One region of the Pseudomonas sp. FG6 genome, then DNA from elsewhere that is predicted to be linked to it. Evidence: predicted binding sites of a transcription regulator. Region 1 holds the regulator's gene; the other holds the start of a gene.
What was found. Region 1 encodes sigma-54, which starts transcription at its own class of promoters, with help from an activator protein. Its sites were predicted from a motif close to ANTGGCATNNANNTTGCTNT; they were not measured.
Positions count from the first base shown of each region.

Region 2: ACODSJ_RS13295 (flagellar basal body rod protein FlgF) is a predicted target of sigma-54. The motif match lies at 2,298-2,317, and genes of this name have one in related genera.

Region 1 is NZ_JBMDJD010000014.1:119,916-125,559, reverse strand. It holds gene lptC (LPS export ABC transporter periplasmic protein LptC) at 1-290, shown strand, start outside; gene lptA (lipopolysaccharide transport periplasmic protein LptA) at 277-822, shown strand; gene lptB (LPS export ABC transporter ATP-binding protein) at 823-1,548, shown strand; gene ACODSJ_RS11760 (RNA polymerase factor sigma-54) at 1,714-3,207, shown strand; gene hpf (ribosome hibernation-promoting factor, HPF/YfiA family) at 3,284-3,592, shown strand; gene ptsN (PTS IIA-like nitrogen regulatory protein PtsN) at 3,605-4,069, shown strand; gene rapZ (RNase adapter RapZ) at 4,072-4,929, shown strand; gene ACODSJ_RS11740 (HPr family phosphocarrier protein) at 4,945-5,220, shown strand; gene pmbA (metalloprotease PmbA) at 5,530-5,644, opposite strand, start outside.
Region 2 is NZ_JBMDJD010000017.1:43,183-48,826, reverse strand. It holds gene flgH (flagellar basal body L-ring protein FlgH) at 1-618, opposite strand, end outside; gene flgG (flagellar basal-body rod protein FlgG) at 671-1,456, opposite strand; gene ACODSJ_RS13295 (flagellar basal body rod protein FlgF) at 1,506-2,243, opposite strand; gene ACODSJ_RS13290 (sigma-54-dependent transcriptional regulator) at 2,562-4,124, opposite strand; gene phhA (phenylalanine 4-monooxygenase) at 4,457-5,242, shown strand; gene ACODSJ_RS13280 (4a-hydroxytetrahydrobiopterin dehydratase) at 5,343-5,644, shown strand, end outside.

The sequences.
Region 1 (5,644 bases):
AGTTCCCATGGCATGTGCAGAGCGAGCACGCCGAGGTCAACTCCGGCGGCACCGAAGTAGAACTGATCGACTCGGTGCGCGTCGCGCGAACCGATGAGAAGAACCGTACGACCATCATCACCAGCACGCGCATGACCGTGTTCCCACAGCAGCAATATGCGCAGACCGAGCAACCCGTTAGAATCGACGGCGCCGGCGGGGTATCGACCGGCATAGGAATGAAGGCGTATTTGAAGGAAAGCAGGATACACCTGCTCTCGAAAGTAAGAGGACAGTATGAAGCTCGCTAAAACCCTCCCTATTTTGCTCAGTCTGGGCGCAGCACTGGGAAGCGCGAGCGCCTGGGCTCTTCCCACCGACCGCGACCAGCCGATCCGCATCCAGGCCGACGACGCCCAGCTGGACGACAAGAACGGCATCGCCACGTACAAGGGCGATGTCATCATCACCCAGGGCTCGATGAAGGTGACCGGCAATACCGTGACCATCACCCGCACCCAGTCCGGCGACATCGACGTGGTGACCTCGGTGGGCAACCTCGCCTATTTCGAGCAGTTGCAAACCGCAGGCGACACCAAGCCAGTCCAGGGCTATGGGGTGACCATCCAGTATCACGCCTCCCAGGACCGCGTCGTACTGATCGACCGCGCCAAGGTCGTCGACAAGGACGGCAACGTGACCCAGGGCGAGAAAATCGTCTATGACACCAACAAGAAGCTGGCCAGCGCCGGCCGCGCCACCGGCAACAAAGTGACCGAGCAGCGGCCGCGGATCGACATGGTGATCCAGCCTAAAAAGAAAACCGAGCAAAAGGCCCAGTAAATGGCAACTCTGAAAGCTCAGCACTTGGCCAAGAGCTACAAGAGCCGTCAAGTCGTACGTGATGTCAGCCTGTCCATCGACAGCGGCCAGATCGTCGGCCTGCTCGGCCCCAACGGCGCGGGCAAGACCACCTGCTTCTACATGATCGTGGGCCTGGTCCAGGCCGACCAGGGTCGCGTACTGATCGACGACCTGGACGTCAGCCACCAGCCGATGCACGGTCGGGCGAAGGCGGGTATCGGCTACCTGCCGCAAGAAGCGTCGATCTTCCGCAAACTGTCGGTTGCCGACAACATCATGGCCATCCTCGAGACCCGCAAGGAGCTCGACAAGGCCGGTCGTCGCCAGGAACTGGAAAGCCTGCTGCAGGAATTCCACATCAGCCACATCCGTGACAACCTCGGCATGAGCCTGTCCGGTGGCGAGCGACGCCGCGTGGAGATTGCCCGGGCCCTGGCCACCGCACCGAAGTTCATCCTGCTCGACGAACCCTTCGCCGGTGTGGACCCGATCTCGGTCGGCGACATCAAGCAGATCATCCACCACCTCAAGGCCAAGGGGATCGGCGTACTGATCACCGACCACAACGTGCGTGAGACACTGGATATCTGCGAAACCGCCTATATCGTCAACGACGGCCAACTGATTGCCGAAGGCGATGCCGAAACCATCCTGGCCAACGATCTGGTCAAGGAAGTGTACCTGGGCCATGAGTTCCGCCTGTAAGCGCAAAGTGTCTGGCAAATCGTCCCGGCGCCGCTAAATTTTATTATGGCGGCGCCCTAGGCAAACACTTCAGTTTCAGGCATATAATTTGCTTAAGTTTGGCGCTCCGGCGCCCTGTAGTGGATGGCGCATGTGCGCCGGCGAATAAGGTGTTAAGCCCCTGCCATGAAACCATCGCTAGTCTTGAGAATGGGCCAGCAGCTGACGATGACACCGCAGCTGCAACAGGCCATCCGCCTGCTCCAATTGTCGACCCTGGACCTGCAACAGGAAATCCAGGAAGCGTTGGAGTCCAATCCGATGCTCGAACGCCAGGAAGAAGGCGACGACTTCGACAACTCCGACCCAATGGCCGATAACGTCGAGCAAAAGCCCAATACCGAAGCCCCGGAACCGTCCTACCAGGAAGCCGCCCCAACGGTGGACAACCTCGAGGAAGGCGAGTGGAACGAACGCATCCCCAACGACCTTCCGGTCGACACGGCCTGGGAAGACGTCTACCAGACCAGCGCCAGCAGCCTGCCAAGCAGTGACGACGACGAGTGGGATTTCACCACCCGCACGTCCGCCGGCGAGAGCCTGCAAAGCCACCTGCTGTGGCAATTGAACCTGGCGCCGATGTCCGACACCGATCGCCTGATCGCCGTCACCCTGATCGACTGCATCAACAACCAAGGCTACCTGGACGAGACCCTCGAAGAAATCCTCGAAGCCTTCGACCCTGAGCTGGATATCGAGCTGGACGAGATCGAGGCCGTCCTGCACCGCATCCAACAGTTCGAGCCGGCCGGCGTCGCCGCCCGCAACCTGGGCGAATGCCTGTTGCTGCAACTGCGCCAGCTGCCCGCCAAGACACCTTGGCTGACCGAGGCCAAGCGACTGGTCACCGATTTCATCGACCTGCTGGGCGGCCGCGACTACAGCCAACTGATGCGACGCATGAAGCTCAAGGAAGATGAGCTGCGCCAGGTGATCGAGCTGGTCCAGAGCCTTAATCCGCGACCGGGCTCGCAGATCGAGTCCACCGAACCCGAATACGTCGTGCCCGACGTGATCGTGCGCAAGCACAACGATCGCTGGCTGGTGGAGCTCAACCAGGAGTCGGTGCCCAAGCTGCGGGTCAACGCCCAATACGCAGGCTTCGTCAGGCGTGCCGACACCAGCGCCGACAACACCTTCATGCGCAACCAGTTGCAGGAGGCGCGCTGGTTCATCAAGAGCCTGCAAAGCCGCAACGAGACCCTGATGAAAGTAGCCACCCAGATCGTCGAGCATCAGCGCGGCTTCCTGGAGTACGGCGACGAAGCGATGAAACCGTTGGTCCTGCATGACATCGCCGAAGCGGTGGGCATGCACGAGTCGACAATTTCCCGGGTGACCACCCAGAAATTCATGCATACCCCTCGGGGTATCTATGAGCTGAAATACTTTTTCTCCAGCCACGTCAGCACCTCCGAAGGCGGCGAATGCTCGTCCACGGCCATCCGCGCGATCATCAAGAAACTGGTGGCTGCGGAAAATCAGAAAAAGCCGTTGAGTGACAGCAAGATCGCTGGTTTACTGGAGGCACAAGGCATTCAGGTGGCCCGCCGTACCGTCGCCAAGTACCGCGAATCCCTCGGGATCGCACCTTCGAGCGAACGCAAGCGGTTGATGTAGCGGGCCCCGCCACAGCGTTCCAGTGGCAGGCATTTCTGCCTGCCGCTTTATGCACTGGCAACGAAGGAGAAGCTGTATGCAAGTCAACATCAGTGGACACCAACTGGAAGTGACCGAACCCCTGCGCACCTACATCGGCGAAAAACTCGACCGATTGGAAAGGCATTTCGACAAGATCACCAATGTGCAAGTCACGATGAACGTCGAGAAGCTGCTGCAGAAAATCGAAGCCACGCTGCATATCCCCGGCGGAGAAGTGGTTGCGAACGCAGAGCACACAGACATGTACGCCGCGATTGACCTGCTGACCGACAAGCTGGATCGCCAACTTAAAAAGCATAAGGAAAAGACCCAGAGCCTCCTCCAGGGCGCGACCGGTCGTTAACCCCCTCAATCCATGATCCGACTAGAAACCATCCTGACCCCCGGCCGTTCCCAGGTGAACGCGCCGGGTGGCAGCAAGAAAAAAGCCCTCGAACAAATCGCCAACCTGATCCACCGGGAAGTACCGGATCTGGAAATGCAGGATGTCTTCGAGGCCCTGGTTGCCCGTGAAAAACTCGGTTCCACCGGTTTTGGCAACGGCATCGCCATTCCTCACTGCCGCCTCAAAGGTTGTACCGCGCCCATCAGTGCGCTACTGCACCTTGAAGCCGCCATAGAGTTCGACGCCATCGACGGCGCACCGGTCGACCTGCTGTTCGTGCTGTTGGTGCCGGAAGCGGCGACCGATGCGCACCTGGAGCTGCTGCGCCAGATTGCCAGCATGCTGGACCGCAAGGAAGTGCGCGAAAAACTGCGCAGCGCACCGAATAACGAAGCCTTGTACCAGGTTGTCCTGGACGAGCAGAACGGTCACTGAACATGCGCCTGATCATCGTCAGCGGCCGCTCCGGCTCCGGTAAGAGTACCGCCCTCAACGTCCTTGAGGACAACGGCTACTATTGCATCGACAACCTGCCGGCCGGCTTGCTGCCGGAACTGGCCGAACGCGCACTGATCAATACCGAGCTGGCGCAACCGCTGGTGGCGGTGTCCATCGATGCCCGCAACCTGCCGAGCCATCTGTCGCGCTTCCCGCAATTGCTCGAAGAAGTCCGCAGCCGGCACATCCAGTGCGACGTGCTGTACCTGGACGCCGACGAAGAAACCCTGCTCAAGCGTTTTTCCGAAACCCGTCGTCGCCACCCCCTGAGCAACGCCAGCCGTTCCCTGGCCGAAGCCATCGAGGACGAGACCCAACTGCTGGGCCCCATCGCGGACCTGGCGGACCTGAAGATCAACACCACGAACCTGAACCTGTACCAGTTGCGTGACACCATCAAGCTGCGCCTGCTGAACCAGCCGGAGCCGGGTACCGCATTCCTGGTGGAGTCGTTCGGTTTCAAGCGTGGCATGCCGGTGGACGCCGACCTGGTGTTTGACGTGCGCTGCCTGCCCAACCCGTATTGGAAGCCGGAATTGCGTGAGCAGTCCGGGCTCGACCAACCGGTGATCGACTATCTGGCCGCCCAGCCGGATGTCGAAGACATGTTCCAGGACATTTCCAGCTACCTGCTCAAATGGCTGCCGCGCTTTGCCGCGAGCAACCGCGCCTACGTGACGATCGCCATCGGCTGTACCGGTGGTCATCACCGCTCTGTCTACCTGACCGAACGCCTGGGTCAGCTCCTGCAACAGTCCCTGAAGAACGTCCAGGTTCGCCACCGCGACCTCAGCTAAAGGATCCACATCGCGATGCCTGCTCGGGAAATTGAAATCATCAACAAGTTGGGCCTGCATGCCCGGGCATCGGCCAAGTTCGTCGGGGTGGCGGGCCAGTTTCCCGAGACCACGATCCGGGTTGGCCGCACGCCCGAGACCACGGTCGATGGTAAAAGCATCATGGCAATGATGATGCTCGCCGCCGGCAAGGGCACCAAGATCCACTTGGCGACCGAAGGTGAACAGGCGCAGGAAGCCATGGATGCCCTGGTGGCCCTGATCAACAATTACTTCGACGAAGGCGGTTGATCGCCCCTGGCCGATGCAGGCTTGAAAAGGATGAGGCTGCTTCGAGCTAGGCTTGAGGCAGGCTTGAGGCAGGCTTGCTTGAGGTAGGCTTGCTGTAGGCTTGCTTGAGGTAGGCTTGCTTGAGGTAGGCTTGCTGTAGGCTTGCTGTGGCGAGGGAGCTTGCTCCCGCTGGGCTGCGCAGCAGCCCCCAAGCTTTTTGCGGTTGCTTCGCAACCGAGCGGGAGCAAGCTCCCTCACCACAGAAGGTTCTGCGAACCCAAAAAAGGCGCGCCATCCAAAGGACGGCGCGCCTTTTTCATTGCGGCCAGGTCAGCTACCCGCCACCGTCATCCGCTCGATCAACACCGAACCTGTGCGAATGTTGCTGCGCAGCTCCAGGTCGCTGCCCACGGCCACGATCTGCTTGAACATGTCGCGCAGGTTA
Region 2 (5,644 bases), on a different contig from region 1:
GGAGTAGGTGATGCGCGCATCGGCCACACGAGTCGACGGCACCGTGTTGTCGGTGGCAATGTCGTCGGCACGAACCATGCCGGCGATGCGCACCAGCTCGTCACCGGTGTTGAGGGTCAGCCACTTCTCGCCGCGCACGGCGATGATGCCGTTGGGCAGCACGTCGGCGACGGTCACGGTAATCGAACCGGTCAAGCTGTTGCTCTGGCCGGACTTGCTGTCGCCCTTGGTAGCACGGTCGGAGCCATAGCCGGCGTTGAGGCTCAGGTCATTGCTGCCGATCGGGTTGTTGGTGGTCAGGCTCGAGCCGAACAACGACGTCAGGCCAACGCTGGTCTTGCTGGTCTTGTCGATCTGCGCATTGGCGTCCTTGCTGGCCTGGGTCCGCTCGTTCAGGGTGATGGTGATGATGTCACCGACCCGGAAGGCCTTGCGGTCCGTGTACAGGTTCTGCTCGAAACCGGCCTGGTAGATTGCGCCATTGTTGGCGGCGGCCGGCAACGGCGTGCGCGGCAACACCGGAGCGTAGTACGGGTCATTGGGCCTTGGCGTTGGCCCGACGCAGCCGGCGAGCGCGGTGATTCCACTCAGTGCCAGTACAGATACGAAGCGATTCATGACCCTACCTCTTGGTGTCGCAGGCGACCAGGGCCGCCTCATATAGATGTAATTACAGATTCTGCGTAACGAACGAGAGCATCTGGTCGGCGGTGGAGATCACCTTGGAGTTCATCTCGTAGGCGCGCTGGGTGGTGATCATGTTGACCATCTCCTCCACGGTGCTCACGTTGGACGTTTCCAGGGTGTTCTGCAGGGTGGTGCCGAAACCGTTCAGGCCCGGGGTGCCGACTTGCGGCGCACCGCTGGCAGCGGTTTCCAGGAACAGGTTGTTACCCACCGCTTGCAGGCCGGCAGGGTTGATGAAGTCGGCGGTCTGCAGGTTGCCGATCACCTGGGAAGCCGGGTTGCCCGGCAGGGTGACGGACACCGTGCCATCGCGGCCGACCGTGAAGGTCTGGGCATCGTTCGGGATGACGATGGCCGGCTCCAGGGAGAAACCGCTGGCGTTGACGATCTGACCATTGGAGTCGAGATGGAAGGTACCGTCACGGGTGTAGGCCGTGGTGCCGTCCGGCTGCAGGATCTGGAAGAAACCGCGGCCGTCGACGGCCAAGTCCAGTGGCTGCTCGGTGGTTTGCAGGCTACCGGCAGTGAAGTTCTTCTGGGTGCCGACAATGCGCACACCGGTACCCACTTGCAGACCCGACGGCAATTCGCTGTCCTGGGTCGACTGGGCACCTGGCTGGCGCTTGATCTGGTACAGCAGGTCCTGGAATTCGGCGCGATCACGTTTGAAACCCGTGGTCGAGACGTTCGCCAGGTTGTTGGAAATGGTGGTCAGGTTGGTGTCCTGGGCGGACAGACCTGTTTTGGCAACCCATAGAGCCGGAAGCATTCGATTCTCCTCGTACGCCTGTTTTTCGGCGCGACGCTTTAATTAATGGTTAGATCTGCAAGACCCGAGCCATGGCCTCGTCGCCTTCTTTGGCGGTGTTCATCATCTTGACGTGAAGCTCGAATTGCTTGGCCAGGGCCAGCACCGAAGTCATCTCGTCCACGGCATTGACGTTGCTCGCTTCCTGGAACCCCGACACCAGGCGCACGCTGGCGTCGGCGGGTGCTGGCTGGCCATCCTTGGTACGGATCGAGCCGTCCAGGCCTTTGTTCATGTTCTTGAGGTCGGGGTTGACCAGCTTGATACGGTCCACTTCCGCCATCACCCGCGGGCCTTCGCCCATGGCGCGGATGCTAATGGTGCCGTCCTCGCCCACTTCGATTTTCTGCTCCGGCGGCACGGCGATCGGACCACCGTTGCCCATCACCGGCATGCCGTTGCCGGCACGCAGCACGCCCAGCGCATCGACGTTGAGGCTGCCGGTGCGCACGTAGCTTTCACCGCCGTCGGGATTCTGCACCGCCATCCAGCCTGGCCCACTGACCGCCACATCGAGGTCACGACCGGTTTCCACCAGCGCACCCGGGGTGAAGTCGGTGGCAGGCCGTTCGGACATGGCAAACGCCCGCGCCGGAAAGCTGTCGCCGAACACCGGCATCGAGCGCGCCTGCTCCAGGTCTTTTTGAAAACCATTGGTGGAGATGTTCGCCAGGTTGTTGGCATGGGCCCGCTGCGCCAGTGCGTTCTGGCTGGCGCCGGTCATTGCCACATAAAGGTACTTGTCCACTGTCGTTCCTCTGCATGCCGGACGTTTGCCGCCCACTGCTGTGTCGCACAGCCATAAGCAATTTGCAGACCAACTTTTTTCTGGCGCATCAGACCCCGGTAAACAAAGGGGTTGAAGGGTTCGAGAGGGAATGGGGGAAATGTATCGAAGTCGAAAAACCGGCGGTGTGATGCCGCTTCACGGCAACACTTGGTTTAAAGGCGAATACCTGTGGCGAGGGAGCTTGCTCCCGCTCGATTGCGCAGCAATCGCCAAAAAGTGTAGGGCCGCTACGCAGCCCAGCGGGAGCAAGCTCCCTCGCCACGAAAATGCCTATATTCACGCACCGGCTTCCTTGCCCACCTCATACTCACGCAGCTTATTGGCAATGGTCGTATGGGACACCCCCAGCCGCTTGCCCAGTTGTCGGCTGCTGGGGTGTTCGGAATACAGCCGCTCCAGCACCGCCTTCTCGAAGCGTCCGACGATCTCGTCCAGGCCGCCGTCCAGGGAAAAGTCGCCAAGGGGTTGGCGCACGCCATAGTCCGGCAAACGGATGTGTTCGACCTTTACCGTCCCGCCATCGCACAGGGAAACGGCCTGGAACAGCACGTTTTCCAACTGTCGGACATTGCCCGGCCAATGGTAGTGCTTGAGGCGATCCATGGCCGCCGGCACCAGCTTGGGCAATGGACAGCCGATTTGCCGACTGGCCTGGTCGAGAAAATGCTCCACCAGCGGCATCAGGCCATCCAGGCATTCGCGCAGCGGCGGGATGTGCAGGGAGAGAACGTTCAAGCGGTGGTACAAATCCTGACGGAATTCGCCTCGGGCGCAGAGTTCGGACAGGTCCACCTGGGTCGCGCAGATCACCCGCACGTCGAGGTAGACCTCTTCGTCGCTGCCGACCCGGCGGAAGCAGCCGTCCTGCAAAAAGCGCAGCAGTTTCACTTGCAGGCGCGGGCTCATTTCCCCTACCCCATCGAGAAACAGCGTCCCGCCTGCGGTGAGCTCCAGCAGCCCCAGCTTGCCTTCGGCCCGGGCCCCTTCGAAAGCGCCGGGGCCATAGCCGAACAATTCTGTCTCGGCCATGGACTCCGGCAGCCCGGCACAGTTGAGCGCCATCAACGGCGACTGGCCCCGCGGGCTCGCCAGGTGACAGGCGCGGGCCAGCAGCTCCTTGCCGGTTCCCGTTTCGCCTTCTATCAATAGCGGCGCATCCAGCGGCGCCATGCGCCGGGCCTCGCGGACCACTGCCGCCATGACCTTCGAACTCTGGAAAATACTGTCGAAGCCGCGCAACTCCTGCTTGCGCACGTTGTAGATGCGCTCGCCCACCCGGTCGGCCCGGTGCAGCGTCAACACCGCACCGGCCATCGCTTCGCTGTCGTCGTGCTCCGATTGCAGCGGGGCGATGTCGGCGAGGAACACATCGCCCTTGACCTTGACCCGCAGCCCGTTGATGCGCGACTGGTTGGCGCGCACCAGTTCCGGCAGGTCAAAGTCCTCGGCGTAACGGGACAACGGGATCCCTGGCACCTCGTCCACCCGCACGCCGAGCAGCTGCGCCGCCGCCCGGTTGGCCGCGACGATGGAGCCGCCCATGTCGATGGACAGCACCGGAAACTCCAAGGCGCCCAACAAGGCGTTGAGTTCCATGTGCCGACGCTCGCTGGGCATCAGTCCTACGCGCTTGACGCCAAAGACACCGGCGATTCCTTCGAATTTCGGACGCAGCGCCTGGAACTGGATGTTGATCAGGTTCGGGCAGTGCAAGTAGATCGCGTTGCCATGTTCGCCGCCCACCTCACCCCGGGCGACGTTGATGCCGTACTCCACCAGCAGGTTGAGGATGTCCCGCAGGATGCCGATGCGGTTCTGGCAATGGACTTTGATGCGCATGAAAGGGCTCGATGTAGATGTGTGCAAGCAATGAGAGTAGGGGCTGCTTCGCAGCCCAGCGGGAGCAAGCTCCCTCGCCACAGGTTTCTGACCCGTTGCGCAAATAACCGTCAAGATTATGTGACAGTTGCAGGCCGATTCCCACCTGAAAATCCCGATAGCGGCGCAGCGCCAGACCAATCGTAACGAAAACCTTACGAACTAGCGCCCTTTCACACCTTTCCGCCCGGCCCGGCCCGCTGCACAAGGCCCCGCTTCGCGCTATCTCTAATACATCGCTGGACATAACAACAAACAGTCTTCCCCTTGAGGGAAATCAGCAGGAGAGCAGCATGAAGCAGACGCAGTACGTGGCCCGAGAGCCCGATGCGCAAGGTTTTATCCACTACACCGCCGAAGAACATGCAGTGTGGAATACGCTGATCACCCGCCAACTGAAAGTCATCGAAGGCCGTGCGTGCCAGGAATACCTGGACGGCATCGACAAGTTGGGCCTGCCCCACGACCGCATCCCGCAACTGAGCGAAATCAACCAAGTGCTGGGCGAAACCACGGGGTGGCAAGTCGCCCGGGTGCCGGCGCTGATCCCCTTCCAGACGTTCTTCGAATTGCTCGCCAGCAAGCGGTTTCCGGTGGCGACCTTTATTCGTACCCGCGAAGAACTGGATTACCTGCAAGAGCCGGACATTTTCCACGAGATCTTCGGCCACTGCCCGCTGCTGACCAACCCCTGGTTCGCGGAATTCACCCACACCTACGGCAAACTCGGCCTACAAGCCTCCAAGGAAGAACGCGTCTACCTGGCGCGCCTGTATTGGATGACCATCGAGTTCGGCCTGGTGGAAACGCCGCAAGGCCGGCGCATCTATGGCGGCGGCATCCTGTCCTCGCCCAAGGAAGCCGTGTACTGCTTGTCCAATGAGCCGGAGCACCAGGCGTTCGACCCGCTGGAAGCCATGCGCACGCCGTACCGCATCGACATCCTGCAGCCCTTGTATTTCGTGCTGCCAGAGCTCAAGCGCCTGTTTGACCTGGCCCACGAAGACATCATGGGCATGGTCAAGCGTGGTCGCGAACTGGGCTTGCACGCCCCGAAATTTCCACCCAAGGCCGCGTGACCCGCGACTTTTGATCCCAATTGAGTCTGTTGCACAACGCGGCTTTGCTTTAGCGTGGGTGCATCGACGCTTTTCAAATATTCGATCCAGGAAACACACCATGAACACTCTGAACCAAGCCCATTGCGAAGCCTGCCGCGCCGACGCCCCGCAAGTCAGCGACGAAGAACTGCCGATCCTGATCAAGCAGATCCCGGACTGGAACATCGAAGTGCGCGACAGCGTGATGCAGCTGGAAAAGGTATTCCTGTTCAAGAACTTCAAGCACGCCCTGGCGTTCACCAATGCCGTCGGCGAGATCTCCGAGGCCGAAGGCCACCATCCTGGCCTGCTCACCGAATGGGGCAAGGTCACCGTGACCTGGTGGAGCCACTCCATCAAAGGCCTGCACCGCAACGACTT